2 linked regions of the Vallitalea guaymasensis genome follow. The protein of the gene in region 1 interacts with the protein of each later gene in a pairwise test. Links are inferred from orthologs where the notes say so. Each region holds a gene or a part of one and is shown on either strand. Other genes may lie near its edges.

Region 1 (8,305 bases):
TAAGATATATTTTAACTCAATGTTAAGTGCTGCTCAGATTGAAAAATATTGTCAGTTGGATGATAAGTCCAGAGAAATGATGAAGTTAGCCTTCGAGAAGCTGGATTTGAGTGCTAGAGCATATCATAGAATATTAAAAGTTGCAAGAACAATAGCGGATCTAGACGGTGAAAATGACATAGAAGAAAAACATCTAGCAGAAGCAATTCAGTATAGATCTCTTGACCGTAACTACTTTGATTAATAAATAGTAACTTGATATTATTCCATAAACTGTTTATAATGTTAACTTAGGGAAATTAATAGAATGATTTGAGGAGGAAGACAATTGTCTGATATCTATTTGGAAGTTAATCTTCATAACCTTTATTATAACCTATCCAAAATAAAAGAACAATTAAGTAATGATACCATGATTATGGCAGTTGTAAAAGGTAATGCTTATGGACATGGAAGTGTAGAAATTGCAAAAGCATTAAGTGGTGATGTAAATTATTTTGGAGTAGGATTATTGGACGAAGGTGTTGAACTTAGAAAAAACGGTTTAGAACTACCTATTTTTCTAATGGGACCCACTGAAGAGTTTGATATAGTTTATGAGAATAATATTACTATGAGTATCTGTTCATTGAATCAATTAAGAAAACTGATTGATTGGACAGAAAACAATAAAAAAACGATTAAGTTTCACTTAAAAGTAGAAACTGGAATGAATAGATTTGGTATAGATTACGACCAATTGGAAGAAGTTAAGTCACTATGTGAAAAAGCTACTTGTGCCATACTAGAAGGGGTATATTCTCATTTTGCAACAACATATAAAAATAATAGGTCTTATGTATTAGGACAAAAAGAAAAGTTTGATAAATATATAACTTTCTTTAATCAGCATTACAATGGCTTGATTTATCATATATGTAATAGCGAAAATACAATAGACTATAAAGAAGCTCATTATAATATGGTAAGATTAGGTAATGCTTTATACGGTCCCTGTAATAGTAAGAAAAGAATAGGACTCAAAAAGATTGCTGATATTAGAGCCAAAATCATATATTCTAAAAGTATTAAAGCCGGAGAACATATAGGTTATGGCAATAGTTATAAATCAAAACAGGATAAAACTATAGGAATAGTTCCAATGGGATTTTATTGTGGAATGGGATTGATTAAGAAACCTATAGGTTCCAAATTCGGTTCAGTTATTATATATTATCTAAAAGAAATATATAGATATCTATTCAGGAATAAAACAGTAATATTCTATAAAGGAAAACCTTTAGAAATATTAGGGAGACCTAATATGCAATACACTATTGTTGATATTACAGGCTTAGATGACCCTGATGAGATTATGGTTGAGATAAAGATCTCGCCTATTTTTGTAAAAGAGAATATAAAAAGGACATACATTTCGGAGGTAAAGAGTTAATGAAATTTGTTACACACATAGATGAAAAAAAATTTACTTTATTTAATGAAAACCATCCTAACGGACATGCTCTACAATCTATAGAATGGGGAAACCTAAAGTGTATTGGAGAGTGGACTAAGGAATTAGTTGGTTTAGAAGATGGTAGTGGTGATTTGCAAGCATCAGCTATGCTCCTTAGAAGAAAATTACCTGGCTTATCAAGATATATTTTATATGCTCCAAGAGGATATGTTCTTGATTATGAAAATATTGACTTAGTTAAAGAATTCACAAAAGAATTAAAGCAATATGCTAAAAAAACAAAGGCGATCTTTGTGAAAATTGACCCATGTATAATATATAAGGAAAGAACTATAGATGGAGACATAAAAGAAGATGGTATAGACAACACTAAGCTCATAGAATCATTGAAAAATATGGGTTATGCACACAAGGGAACAAATCTTGATTTTGAGGGAATTCAGCCTAGATTTGTATTCAAGTTAGATGTTGATAAGGATAAAGATACATTATTCAAAAGTTTTCATCATAAAACAAGGTACAATATTAGACTTGCAGAAAAAAAGGGTATTGAAATATATGAAGGAAGTATAGACGACCTAGAAGAATTTGAAAGAATCATGCGAGTTACAGGCTCTAGAGACGGCTTTATTACGAGACCTTTAAAGTATTTTAAAGATATGTATAACACTATGGAAAAACAAGGTAAAATGAAGCTGTTCATGGCTAAATATAATGTTAAAAAAGCACTAGATAAAGCTATCAGTGACTTGGAGAAAGAAGAAAACTCAAAAAAACCAAACGAAGATAGGATTAATAAACTCCAAAGAGAAATTCCGGAGATGACAGAGTTGGCTAGTAAAAATCTAGATGGAATTATTGTTTCTGGAGCAATTGTGTTATTGAATGGGAAAAAAGCATGGTATCTGTATGGAGCAAGTGACAACTTATATAGAAATCTAATGCCTAATTATTTATTGCAATGGCATATGATAGCATATTCTATGGATTGTGGCTGCACATTATATGATTTTAGAGGTATTTCAGGTAATCTTGACCCAAATCATCACCTATATGGTTTATACAGGTTTAAAAAGGGATTTAATGGTGATTTTGTTGAGTATATAGGCGAGTTTGATTTGGTGGTTAGTAAATTTTATTATAATCTATGGGAATTTTGGGTGCCAAAAGTAAAAAGATTAATTAGAAAACTTAGGAAAAAATAACTAAAGGATGATGCGTATGGGGAGTGTTATGGAAAAGGAGCACTATTGGTTATGGTTGAACAACATAAAAGGTATTGGGCTTAAAAAAATAAAATATCTATTAAATTATTTTGATGAACCAAAGTATATTTGGGAAGCCACTGATGAACTCAGTGAAGTTAAAGGCTTAAGAGAAATTGATAGAAAAGCAATTATCCAGTCTAGAAATAAGGATAAGATAATAGAATATTATAACAGAATAAAAAAGAGTAACATCAATTTTTATTCTATTGATGATGATTTGTACCCAGATAACTTGAAAAATATTTATGATTATCCCTATGGTATTTATGTAAAAGGAGATATAAAAGATGATTCTCCCATCATAGCTGTAGTTGGTGCTAGAAGATGTACTGAATATGGTAGGGAAGTTGCAAAACTTTTTGGAAGAGAATTAGCAAAAATGGGAATTATAATTATAAGTGGGATGGCAAGAGGCATTGATACTGCTGCTCATATAGGTGCACTGGAAGGTGGTGGCAGAACTTACGCTGTTCTTGGATCAGGTGTTAACATATGTTATCCTAAGGAAAATTATAAATTAATGGATGACATTAGTCATAAAGGAGCTCTAATATCTGAATTTCCAGTTAATCAAATTCCAAAACCAGGTAATTTTCCTCTAAGAAATAGAATTATTAGTGGAATAAGTGATGGAGTACTAGTTATAGAAGCTGCAGGAAAAAGTGGTTCTCTAATAACAGCAGACCAAGCATTGGAACAAGGAAAAGATGTCTATAGTATCCCTGGCAGGATAACAGATAAGCTAAGTGAAGGTACTAATAATTTAATAAAAATGGGTGCTAAAATGGTAACCAATATCGATGATATTTTAGATGAAATTTCTGTGAGTTTCACCAAGGAAAAACAAAAAAATTCAGAAAATATTACTTTAGGACTTGCAGAAATTGAAAAAATAGTGTATTCTTGTTTAAGTTTAGAACCTTTATTTATTGACGATATACATATTAAGTCAAACATACCAATTGATGAACTTGGGTTGATATTAACAAAACTGGAACTTAAGGGCGTAATAAAACAACTGCCAAACAAATATTTTATTAGAAAATTGTAGTGGAGGGTAAAAATGGCAAAGAATTTAGTAATAGTTGAATCGCCTGCAAAAGCAAAGACTATAAAAAAATTTTTAGGTAGCAATTATAAAGTTGAAGCTTCAATGGGACATGTAAGAGATTTACCCAAAAGTCAGTTAGGGGTAGACGTAGAAAATGATTTTGAACCGAAATATATTACTATAAGAGGTAAAGGAGAACTCCTAAAACATCTTAGAAAAGAAGTAAAAAAGGCTAACAAAGTTTTTCTCGCTACTGACCCTGACCGCGAAGGTGAAGCAATATCATGGCATTTGTTATTTTCTCTGAATTTAGCAGACAAAAAATTCTACAGAATAACTTTTAATGAAATAACAAAAAATGCAGTTAAGAATTCGATAAAACAAGCTAGAGAAATTAACATGGATTTGGTTGATGCTCAACAGGCTAGAAGGATACTCGACAGAATAGTCGGATATAAGATTAGCCCGCTACTATGGAAAAAAATAAAAAAAGGACTCAGTGCAGGAAGGGTCCAATCAACAGCTCTAAAACTCATTTGTGATAGGGAAGAAGAAATTAACAGCTTCATACCGGAAGAATATTGGTCATTAGATGCCAAGTTGCAAGATAAGGATTCAAAAGACAAATTCACTGCTACATTCTATGGTAAGAGCAAAAAGATGAAAATATCTTCAAAAGAGCAGGTTGATGAAATAATTGAATACCTAAAGGATAAAGAATATATTGTAAGTGATGTTAAAGAAAGTGAAAGACTAAAAAAACCACTTCTACCGTTTATTACGAGTACTCTTCAACAAGAAGCTGCTAAGAAACTTAATTTTACAACTTCTAAATCAATGAGAATAGCTCAACAGTTATATGAAGGTATAGATGTAAAGGGAAAAGGTACTGTAGGACTTATTACTTATCTACGTACTGACTCAACTCGTATATCTGATGATGCAGATAAAGCTGTAAAAGAATACATTTCAAGTAGTTTTGGAGAAGAGTATGTAAATAATAATAAAATCTCGAGCAATAAAAAGAGTAATGTTCAAGATGCCCATGAAGCTATAAGACCGACTTATGTTGATATTTATCCCGATGATATAAAAGAATCACTATCAAGGGATCAATTGAGATTATATAAGTTGATTTACAACAGATTTGTTGCAAGTAGAATGAAACCCGCTAAATACGCTACAAAATCAATTAAAATTAATGGAGGAGATTACAGATTTAACGCTTCCGGTTCTGTTTTGATCTTCGATGGATTTTTAAAAGTATATAATATCTCAGATGATAAGGAAGACAACCAAAAAATTGGGAATATTAATAAAGATTCTAATTTAAATTTAATAGATTTGAGCAAAAAACAACATTTTACTCAACCGGCACCTAGATATACAGAAGCATCATTGGTAAAGACATTAGAAGAGAATGGTGTTGGTAGACCAAGTACCTATGCACCGACTATATCTACCATTCAAAAAAGAGGCTATGTTTCAAAAGAAAAGAAGAATATCTTTCCTACAGAGCTAGGAGAAATAGTTAACGAGATAATGGAAAAATATTTTGAAGATATAGTAAATGTTAAATTCACAGCAGCGCTTGAAAAAGAACTAGATGAAGTTGAGACTGGAAATATACAATGGAAAGAAGTACTTAGAAAATTTTATCCTAATTTTTACGAAACAATTGAATACGCTGAAGAAAAAATAGGCAAAATTGAAATAAAGGATGAAGTTTCTGATGTTCTATGTGATAAATGTGGTAGAAACATGGTAATCAAAATAGGTAGATACGGTAAGTTTTTAGCATGTCCTGGTTTTCCAGAATGCAGAAACGCAAAACCTTTATATGAAAAGGTTGAAGGTGTATCTTGCCCTAAATGTAGTGGCGAAGTCTTTATTAAAAAGACTAAAAAGGGCAGAAGATATTATGGGTGTGAAAATAACCCAGAATGTGATTTTATGACTTGGAATAGACCTACTAAGGAAATATGTCCAAAGTGTGGAACTATTATGGTTGAAAAGGGCAAATATCTAAAATGTAACAACGAAGAATGTAATTATAGCGTTCTCAAGGAAAAAGAAGAACAGGAATAATAATTTTGTTATTCATGAAAGATGTCAAAGTAATTAGAAATAAAATTCTAGGGCAGTTACTTTGGAGTTAAAAAAAGCTAGGTTATAGCGTCAATTTAAAATATATACTTGAATATTTAGAAGCTTCGTAATATAATAAACTATGCAACTTGGTTGATGCTTTTAGCTTAATAGCATAATAATTTAGGAGGGAAAAATTTAATGAGTGTACAACTACTGGATAAAACAAGAAAGATCAACAGATTATTACAAAGAACAGGTACACAAAGGGTAATATTTACCGACATATGTGAAGTGCTTAGTGATATTTTATATTCTAATGCATTAGTCATTAGTAAAAAGGGCAAATTACTAGGACTTCATAACAGGGAAGAGATTGGTATTATTGAAGAGTTGTTACAAGATAAACTAGGAGCATGTATTGATGAAAATTTAAACGAAAGACTATTAAATGTTTTATCAACAAAAGAAAATGTTAATCTTGAAACATTAGGGTTCTCTTCAAACGTAAACGCAAACAATTATATTGGAATTATTATTCCAATAGATATTGCGGGAGAAAGACTTGGAACTTTATTCCTATATAAGAATAATGCTTCCTATGACATTGAGGACATAATATTAAGTGAATATGGTGCTACTGTTGTAGGACTAGAAATCATGAGATCAATCAACGAAGAAAACACAGAAGAAATTAGAAAGACTACTATCGTTAAATCTGCAATTGGTACATTATCATTCTCAGAACAAGAAGCGATTACTCATATCTTTGAGGAATTGAATGGTAGTGAGGGCATATTGGTTGCAAGTAAAATAGCTGATAGAGTTGGAATAACTAGATCTGTAATTGTTAATGCACTTAGAAAATTCGAGAGTGCAGGAGTTATTGAATCTCGTTCATTAGGTATGAAAGGAACTTATATTAAGGTTCTTAATGACGTATTGATTGAAGAACTCAGGAAACTATAAGATTTTATAATAAGGAGGGGAAGCTCGATAAGAGCTTTCCCTTTTTTGATTACAAAAAAAACTATTACTGTAAATTCTAGGGAGATTTTTCAAAAATTGTTAAGTATATATTGTATATTATGACATAAACTGATACAATATATAGGATAAAAGTATTTTTTTGGAAGAGATAATTGAGTATTAAATAACTTAAATTAATTATTAAGTCTTATTTATTAGATTAGTGTAAATTAAGTCTAATTGCTCATTACAAAAGCCTTGCAATTTTCGACATATAAATTATAATTAATATTAATGGATAAAAAAGGCAGGTGGAATTATGATCAGTAATAATATGTACAATGGAATTAATATTCTAGGCAAATCTTTAGATGCAAGTTTAATGAGGCATAATGTAATTTCAGAAAATATTGCTAATGAAGATACACCAGGTTATAAAAGGAAAGATGTTAAATTTGAAGGATTATTACAAGAAGCATTACTATCTAATAATAAATTGTCAGATATAGATACTAATGCATTAACACCACAGGTAGTTGTCGATAAAGCAAATCTAAGTTATAGATTAGATGGTAATAATGTAAACATTGACACAGAAATGACAGAACTTACAAAAAATCAGATTAAATTCAACGTTTTAGTTGACCAAGTATCTAATAATTTTAGTAGAATTAAAACAGTTTTAAGTCGTTAATTAGAAATAAGAGGTAATATGTTATATAAACATTAATTATGATTGGAGGTAAATGTAAATGTCTTTTTTTAATTCAATGAATGTTAGTGCAACCGGCTTGACTGCCCAAAGACTAAGGATGGACATTATTTCACAAAATCTTGCTAATGTAAATACCACTAAAACAAAAGATGGTGGACCATATAAAAGAAAAGTTTTACTTTTTGAAGAACAAAAAAGCAACAATTTCGGTTCGATGCTTAATGATTCTATTGATAATTATAAGGCTTCAGGAGTTAAGGTATCCAAGATTATCGAAGATACAAAACCATTAAAAAGAGTATATGATCCTAGTCATCCAGAAGCTGGCGATGATGGATATGTATTAATGCCTAATGTTAATACAATAGAAGAAATGGTAAATATGATTTCAGCCAATCGTTCTTATGAGGCTAATGTTACTGCGATGAATGCGACAAAATCAATGGCAATGAAATCTTTAGAAATTGGCAAATAAGAGATTAACATAATTGAGATGATTGGAGAGATGCAAAATGGGAATTCAGATTGGGGATATTAGCAGCATAAATAATCTTATATCCAGCGGAAATAAGTCAAAAAAAGAATCTGGACAATTATTTGAGGATATCTACAAAGCAGCAATTGGGTTAATAGATGATACTAATCAGTTGCAAAAAAAATCCGAACAAGTAACTACAGATTTTGCTGCAGGAAAAACTGATAATTTTGTTGATGTTCTAATCGCATCAGAAAAAGCTTCAGTAGCATTACAATACACA
Region 2 (8,257 bases), 480 kb from region 1 along the record:
AAAGACCCCCTTTTTTTGGTTATAGTTATTAATTCAATAAGAAATTCTGTTTTCCTTTTTTTCAATCAATTTTTATGGACAATATTAATTTTTATTTTTTTCAATTAATATCAAATACAAAATTTCTACAAAATAGTTAACTAAAACACAAAAAAGCGTGATTTCTCACGCTTTTTATTATTTAGCATATTCAACTGCTCTTGTTTCTCTTATAACATTAACTTTAATTTGTCCTGGGTATTCCAATTCATCCTCTATTTTCTTAGAAATTTCTCTTGCAAGTAATACCATTTCTTCATCACTTGTTTGATCAGGAACAACCATTATTCTAATTTCTCTACCTGCTTGAATAGCAAAAGATTTATCGACACCTTTAAATTCATCAGCAATCTCTTCAAGACGTTGAAGTCTCTTAATATATGTTTCTAATGTTTCACGTCGTGCACCTGGTCTTGCAGCAGATATAGCATCAGCTGCTTGTACAATGACAGCAACTAGACTAGTAGGTTCTACATCACCGTGATGTGCTTCAACAGCATTGACAATCACATCTGATTCTTTATATTTCCTACATAAGTCTGCACCTATGGAAACATGTGAACCTTCCATTTCATGGTCAACTGATTTACCAATATCATGTAATAAACCAGCACGTTTAGCTACTCTTACATCTACTCCGATTTCACCGGCAATTAATCCACTTAAATGAGATACCTCGATTGAATGTTTTAAAACACTCTGTCCATAACTTGTTCTAAACTTCATCTTACCTAACAATCTCGTTAATTCATGGTGTAAGCCATGAACACCTGTGTCGAAAGTGGCCATTTCACCTTCTTCACGAATAATATTCTCAACTTCTTTTCTTGCTTTTTCTACCATTTCTTCAATTCTTGCAGGATGGATTCTTCCATCAACAATTAATTTTTCAAGTGCAATTCTTGCAACTTCTCTTCTTATTGGATCAAATCCAGAAAGTATAACTGCTTCAGGCGTATCATCAATAATAAGATCTATTCCTGTTAAAGTCTCCAAGGTTCTAATGTTTCTTCCTTCTCGACCTATTATTCTTCCTTTCATTTCATCACTTGGAAGAGGTACTACTGATACAGTAGTTTCGGCAACATGGTCAACTGCGCATTTTTGTATTACATTCGCCAATATTTCTTTAGATTTTTTGTTAACCTCTTCTTTTGCTTTTACTTCCAATTCTTTAATTAAAATTGCTGTTTCATGTTTGACTTCATTTTCAACAGATTTTAAAAGGTATTCTTTTGCTTGATTGGAGGTGAGGCCAGAAATTTTTTCTAACTCTTTGACATGTTTTTTCTGTAATTCAGATACTTCTGCTTTTATTTTTGCTAATTGTTCTTCTCTAGATGTTAACTGATTTTCTTTTCTTTCAAAGCTTTCAGCTTTTTTGTCTAAAGATTCTTCTTTTTGAAGAAGTCGTCGCTCAAGGCGTTGTAATTCATTTCTTCGCTCTTTAACTTCTTTATCTAGATCACTTTTGATTTTATAAGTTTCTTCTTTAACCTCTAAACGACTTTCCCGTTTAATAGATTCTGCTTCTTTTATAGCATCATCAACAATTTTTCTAGCTTTTTGTTCAGCTGATCCATATTGTGATTCCGCCACTTTCTTTCTATAAGAAACACCAAGCTTAAAAGTTATTACTCCAACTACAACTGCAACGACAAGTATTAACAATACTAGTAATATTATATTTATAGTAACGTCTAACAAATGGTAACACCTCCTCATTATTTATTTTTCATTGTGCATGATGTTATTTTCCATAACATATAAATTTTATAACGTTTTAGATATTATGTCAAGTTTTAATGAAAACTCTTTTAAATAATATACATATTCCATAACGTTTTTTACATATTTATTATGTATTCGTTAACTTTTCATTTTGTATAAATTGATTAATTACTTTACTAATTAAACCATAATTATAACCTTTTCTCATTAAATAACTTATCATTCTTCTTTTGATTTTATTATCTATAGTATCTAGATTTTTATATTTTTTATAAATCAAATTATATGCTATATCTTCTTCGCAAATTTCTGTATAATCTGCAAATTCTTCAACTATATCTTTTGATATGCCTTTTCTTATAAGTTCTATATTGATTTGTTTCAAACTTTTCTTCGTTTTGTTATAATTTATGTATTTTTCCGTATATTTTCTATCATCAATAAAGTTGTACTCTTCCAAAAACTCAATAACTTTATTAATTATATATTGATTATAACCTGTCTCTTTAAGTTTTTTTATAATTTCTTTCTTAGGCATATCTCTTCTTTGTAATAGTCTAAAAGCCCTATTTTTAGCCCTAGGATATACATAATCTCTATATATTTTGTGTAATATTTCTTCTGATAACAAATCATTTTCTTTTAATTTCAAGAACTTTAGTTCCTTATAGGTAACAAAAAACAAATATTCATCATCTATATATATATCATAATAATTTTTAAATCTTTTATTCTGAATAATATTTGTAATAATCATAAATATCCTTTCTTAGGATACATTAGTATAATATATCTATCCTTAAAAAGAGGCTGTCTTATAATCTATTTTCATGCCTATCAATAAGTTGTAAGATAGTCACTGTCCTTACACCTACATTGATGTAAAAATGGATTATGAGAAGCCCCTTATCATCTATCATTATAATTCAATCAAGTATATTTAATAAAACACAACTAATTACTTCTTAGCTTTTTTTGTGTCAGTTGTTTCTTTTTCTTTTTTAGGCTCGCTATTCTTTTTATTTGTGTCCTGTTCTCCATCTACTGGTATCTCAAAATGCTTTCTTACCAAATTCTCTATCTCCGTCAATAATTCAGTATTATCACTTAAATATTGTTTTGCATTTTCTCTACCTTGTCCTAATCTAGTCTCATTATAAGAATACCAAGCACCGCTTTTATTAACAATATTTTCTTGAGTTGCCAAGTCTAATATATCTCCTACTTTTGATATACCTTTTCCGAACATTATATCAAATTCGGCTGTTTTGAATGGTGGCGCTATTTTATTTTTGACTACTTTTACTCTAACTCTATTTCCAATGAAATCAGTACTTTGTTTCAGTGTTTCTATTCTTCTAACATCAAGTCTGACTGATGAATAAAACTTAAGCGCTCTACCTCCAGTTGTAGTTTCTGGATTACCGAACATTACTCCAACTTTTTCACGCAACTGATTAATGAAGATAACAACACATTTTGACCTGTTTATTACTGCTGTCAGCTTTCTTAGTGCTTGAGACATAAGTCTTGCTTGAAGCCCCACATGAGAATCTCCCATTTCTCCTTCAATTTCTGCTCTTGGTACAAGGGCGGCAACAGAGTCCACTATAACAATATCAATTGCACCAGAACGTACCATTGTTTCTGTTATCTCAAGAGCTTGTTCTCCATTGTCTGGCTGTGATATATATAAATTATCTATATCTACACCTATCTTTTTTGCATACTCAGGGTCTAATGCATGCTCAGCATCCACAAAACCAGCTATTCCACCTTTTTTTTGTGCTTCTGCTACCATATGTAATGCAACAGTTGTTTTACCACTTGATTCTGGCCCATAAACTTCAATGATTCTTCCTTTTGGTATACCTCCAGCACCAAGTGCTATATCTAAACTAAGTGACCCTGTAGGAATAGTTTCAATGTTCATATTCTCTCTGGATTCACCTAACTTCATTATGGAACCTTTACCATATTGCTTCTCAATATTGGATATCGCTGCCTCTAACGCTCTTTTTTTATCATCTTTCATATAGTCCCTATTAACTAGGTTCCCCCTTTCAAATTAAAAAACCGAACTTATGTTCGTTTATAATTATAATATATTATTTTAATTACGTCAATACATTTTTTACAAATATTTCAATAATCCATATAGTTCTTATAGTTTAAAATTAAGCCTATGTTAATCATAGACTTAATTTAGATATATCACTATTTGATTTTGTTCCATAACATTATAAGGCTCTCTACTACAGCTCTCGTTCTGATTTTCTGTCTATTACCGTAAAAATTGCACTTTTTGACTGTAGTAACACCTTTATATGATACCCCTATGTAAACAAGTCCTATAGGCTTTTCTTCTGTGCCTCCAGTGGGTCCTGCAATGCCTGTAATGGATATAGAGGCAGACGTATCGCATTTGTCAATTAGTCCTTCTGCCATTTCCCTTGCTGTTTCTTCACTGACTGCACCAAATTCTTCAAGGGTATCTTTTCTAACCCCAAGATATTTCATTTTCGCTTCATTGGAGTAAGTAATAAATCCTTCCTTATATACATCAGAAACTCCAGAACAATTAATGATTCTGCCGCTTAGCAGTCCACCAGTACAGGATTCAGCTACAGACAGAGTCAGATTCTTATTCTTCATTATATGAACAATTGTTTCCTCAAGAGTCTTTTCATCAGTAGTATATATATATTCTCCAACATGATCAGCCACTTTTTGTTCCATAGCATCAATTAATTTGATAGCTTTTGATTCTTCATTGGTCTTGGCTGTTATCCTAAGATGAACCTCTCCATCTTTTGCATAAGGAGCAATGGTAGGATTGGTTTGGTTATCTATAACGTCTTGCAATATGTTTGCAACCGTACTTTCTCCTATACCACATAATTTTAAAGTCCTTGAGAAAATAACACCTTCATTTAACTTTTTCAATTCTTTTTTGACTCCCTTTTCAAACATGGGTACCATTTCACTTGGTGGTCCAGGTAATACAATGATTATATTGTTTTTTGTTTTTACAATAAATCCTGGAGCCGTTCCATTATCATTTTCAAGAACAATAGCCCCTTCTGGTATATATGCCTGTTTTAAATTATTTTCTGTCATAGGTATATCTCGTTGTTTGAAGAAATCAACTATCCTCTTTTTGGATTCCTCGTGTTCAATAAGAGGTAAACCTAACACTTGTGCAATAGTTTCTTTAGATAAATCATCAGTTGTAGGCCCCAACCCCCCAGTTGTGATAATGATGCTAGTCCTATTCATAGCATTTTCTATTGTTTCTTGTAATCTATCAACATTATCGCCTACAACTGATTGGTAGTAAACAGAAATACCCATATCTGCCAATTGTCTTGATAAGTACCTTGCGTTAGTATTCAAAATATCTCCGAGTAGTAATTCTGTTCCAATGGCTATTATTTCAGCAGTCATATGGTATCATCCTTTCAAAATTCCTTTAAGCATTAAATTTATTCCTTAAATATATTAATATTCTTTGTTATATAATCAAGGGCAGATATTACTGTAAATAATAAAGATGCATAGATAAGTATTTGTTCAATAACAACTATACCTTCAAAATTAAAATTACATAGAATAACTATAATCATAATCATTGTAATCATGGTTTTTATCTTTCCCCACCATCCTGCTGCAATAACAATACCTTTATTGGCAGCAACAAGGCGAACTCCACTGATTATGAATTCTCTACCGATAATTACTATAACAATCCATGCAGCCAATTCTTTAACTTCTACTAGATAAATGAGTGCTGATGCCACTAATAACTTATCAGCCAGTGGGTCCATGAATTTTCCAAAATCAGTTACTAGATTTCTTGATCTAGCTAAATGTCCATCAAGAAAATCTGTTAAACTTGCTATTATAAATATTATGACACCTATGATATTGCCATATGGTGCTTCAATTATATATAGTGACAATAAAAAAAATGGAATTAATATAACACGAAACAAAGTTAACTTATTCGCTATATTCATTGATAATCTCTCCTATTAAATCATATTCATTAGATGAACTAACTCTAACATTAATTATATCTCCCGACATTAATTCATAAGGACAACTTACAAATATCATGCCATCTACATCAGGAGCATCACGATAAGTCCTTCCACAGTATACTCTATCCTCTGGCATATATCCTTCAATAATGACAGAATAGGTTTTACCTACCAACTCTTCGTTAATAGACTTGGATATCCCTTGCTGCAGTGCCATTATTTCATCTTTTCTAGCTTCTTTTATATCATCATCTATCTGATCTTCAAATAAAGCAGCAGGTGTACCTTCTTCCGGCGAATATGAAAAAACTCCTAATCTATCAAATCTAACATCTTGTACAAATTCTTTCATATCTTCAAATTGTTCTCTAGTCTCTCCAGGGAAACCTGTAATAAGTGTAGTTCTAAGGCAAATATCCGGTATTGCTTTTCTAAGTTTAGATATGGCGTCTGTAATCATTTCTTTTGTGCCTTTTCTTGCCATTCTTCTTAATATATCATTATTGGCATGTTGAATAGGCATATCTAAATAATTAAGAACTTTTTCTTCATCTCTCATTACTTCAATTAATTCGTCTGTTATTTCTTCTGGATAACAGTATAATAATCTAATCCATTCAATACCATCCACCCTACATAACTCTCTCAGTAAAGCTGGTAATTTTTTTTCTCCATAAATGTCAATACCATATTTTGTTGTATCTTGAGCAACCAGTATTAACTCTTTCACACCATTTTGCGCTAAATACTTAGTCTCTTCTATAAGACTTTCCATTGTTCTGCTTTTTATCTTTCCTCTGATTTTAGGAATAATACAGTAAGTACAATGATTATCGCAGCCTTCAGCAATTTTAAGATAAGCAGAATACCCTGTAGAACTGATTACTCTGTTAATATATTCTTCAGGAACATGGTCGTTATCTTCAAAAGCCACATATTTCTTGTTATCAAGTACTGATTCAACTGCTTCAATCACTTTGTCGTAATTAGAAACTCCTAAAATAGCATCTATCTCAGGCATTTCTTTTATAAGTTCATCTTGATATCTCTGAGCAAGACAACCTGTTACAATCAAAGCTTTACATTTTCCATTTTCTTTGTATTGCCCCATCTCTATGATTGTGCCTATACTCTCTTCTTTTGCATCTTGAATGAATCCACATGTATTTACAACTATAACATCTGCTTCTGTTTCATCATTTATTAATGTATATCCCTTGTCTCTTAATAATCCTAACATGACTTCACTATCCACAAGATTCTTATCACAACCAAGTGAAATAAATGAAATTTTTATGTTCAATAAGAACACTCCTTTTTCTTCAAGTTATTTAATCTCTGTCATAGAATATAACTATTATTTTAACATATTATTGGCTGATTTTACGCAATTGCTCATAAGCATTGCTATTGTCATAGGACCAACACCACCTGGTACAGGAGTTATGGCACCTGCTATTGCAGAACATTCGTCATATTTAACATCTCCACATAATTTACCATTATCAAGTCTATTCATTCCTACATCAATAACTGTAGCACCTTCTTTTACAAAATCTTTTGTAACAAAGTTGGCTCTACCTATTGCAACAACTAATATATCAGCATTTTTACATATCTCTTTAATGTTTTTAGTTCTAGAATGACATATTGTAACAGTACCATTTTCTTTTAATAATAACATGGATACTGGTTTACCAACAATATTACTTCTTCCTATAACTACACAATTTTTTCCTTCTATCTCTATATTATACCTCTTAATCAGCTCTATAATACCTGCTGGGGTACATGAAACAAAACCATCTCTGCCTATACTAAGGTTTCCTACACTATATGGATGAAAACCGTCTACATCTTTTGATGGATCTATAGCCAACAGAATCTTCTCTTCATCAATATGTTTTGGTAATGGCAACTGAACTAGAATTCCGTGTACGTCATCTCTGTCATTCAATTCATTAATTAACTCAAGAAGTGCTTCTTCAGTAGTCTTTTCATCTAATTCATAAGCCAGAGATCTCATTCCAACGTATTCACAAGCTTTCTTCTTATGCTTCACATAAACTTGTGAAGCAGGGTCTTTACCAACCAAAACAACTGCAAGAGTAGGCTCTACACCCTTATTCTTCAATTCTTCTACTTTTATAATAAGCTCATCCTTAATGTCTTTGGATGTTTTCTTTCCATCAATTATGATAGCATTCATTAGTGATTCCTCCTTATTTATCTTATGGGAAAGTCCTACAGAAAACGAGGCATAGCCTCTTCTCTTTGTCTAGAATAATCCACTTATCTTTCCAGTCTCATCTACATCAATATTTTCTGCTGCCGGTTTTTTAGGTAATCCTGGCATAGTCATAACATTTCCAGTTATAGCTACAATAAAACCTGCTCCAGCTGATATGTTAATTTCCCTAACAGTTATATCAAAACCTTCTGGT

What was found.
Region 2: the proteins of dprA (region 1) and recA interact in binary tests that used the Bacillus subtilis proteins (3 or more experiments, as listed by UniProt). The link is inferred for Vallitalea guaymasensis from one-to-one orthologs.

The regions. Positions count from the first base shown.
Region 1 is NZ_CP058561.1:5,097,099-5,105,403, forward strand. The notes cover bases 1,766-4,726. They hold dprA (DNA-processing protein DprA), read left to right. Parts: upstream 1,766-2,677; coding sequence 2,678-3,775; downstream 3,776-4,726. Other genes in these bases: HYG85_RS21975 (lipid II:glycine glycyltransferase FemX), read left to right, coding at 1,766-2,661; topA (type I DNA topoisomerase), read left to right, coding at 3,788-4,726. Also shown: HYG85_RS21965 (YifB family Mg chelatase-like AAA ATPase), read left to right, coding at 1-244; alr (alanine racemase), read left to right, coding at 329-1,432; more of HYG85_RS21975, read left to right, coding at 1,432-1,765; more of topA, read left to right, coding at 4,727-5,863; GTP-sensing pleiotropic transcriptional regulator CodY, read left to right, coding at 6,065-6,832; flagellar basal body rod protein FlgB, read left to right, coding at 7,152-7,526; flagellar basal body rod protein FlgC, read left to right, coding at 7,585-8,022; flagellar hook-basal body complex protein FliE, read left to right, coding at 8,060-8,305. UniProt on the Bacillus subtilis protein: Protein that helps load RecA onto ssDNA during transformation. Binds cooperatively to circular ssDNA, is able to bridge different segments of DNA. Favors the loading of RecA onto SsbA- or SsbB-coated ssDNA and formation of RecA-DNA filaments.
Region 2 is NZ_CP058561.1:5,580,393-5,588,649, forward strand. Bases 1,768-4,680 are described here. They hold recA (recombinase RecA), read right to left. Parts: upstream 3,806-4,680; coding sequence 2,729-3,805; downstream 1,768-2,728. Other genes in these bases: HYG85_RS24080 (regulatory protein RecX), read right to left, coding at 1,898-2,527; HYG85_RS24090 (competence/damage-inducible protein A), read right to left, coding at 3,988-4,680. In the rest of the region: rny (ribonuclease Y), read right to left, coding at 178-1,764; more of HYG85_RS24090, read right to left, coding at 4,681-5,217; pgsA (CDP-diacylglycerol--glycerol-3-phosphate 3-phosphatidyltransferase), read right to left, coding at 5,256-5,789; 30S ribosomal protein S12 methylthiotransferase RimO, read right to left, coding at 5,773-7,110; bifunctional methylenetetrahydrofolate dehydrogenase/methenyltetrahydrofolate cyclohydrolase FolD, read right to left, coding at 7,171-8,022; HYG85_RS24110 (formate--tetrahydrofolate ligase), read right to left, coding at 8,092-8,257. UniProt on the Bacillus subtilis protein: Multifunctional protein involved in homologous recombination, DNA repair and competence.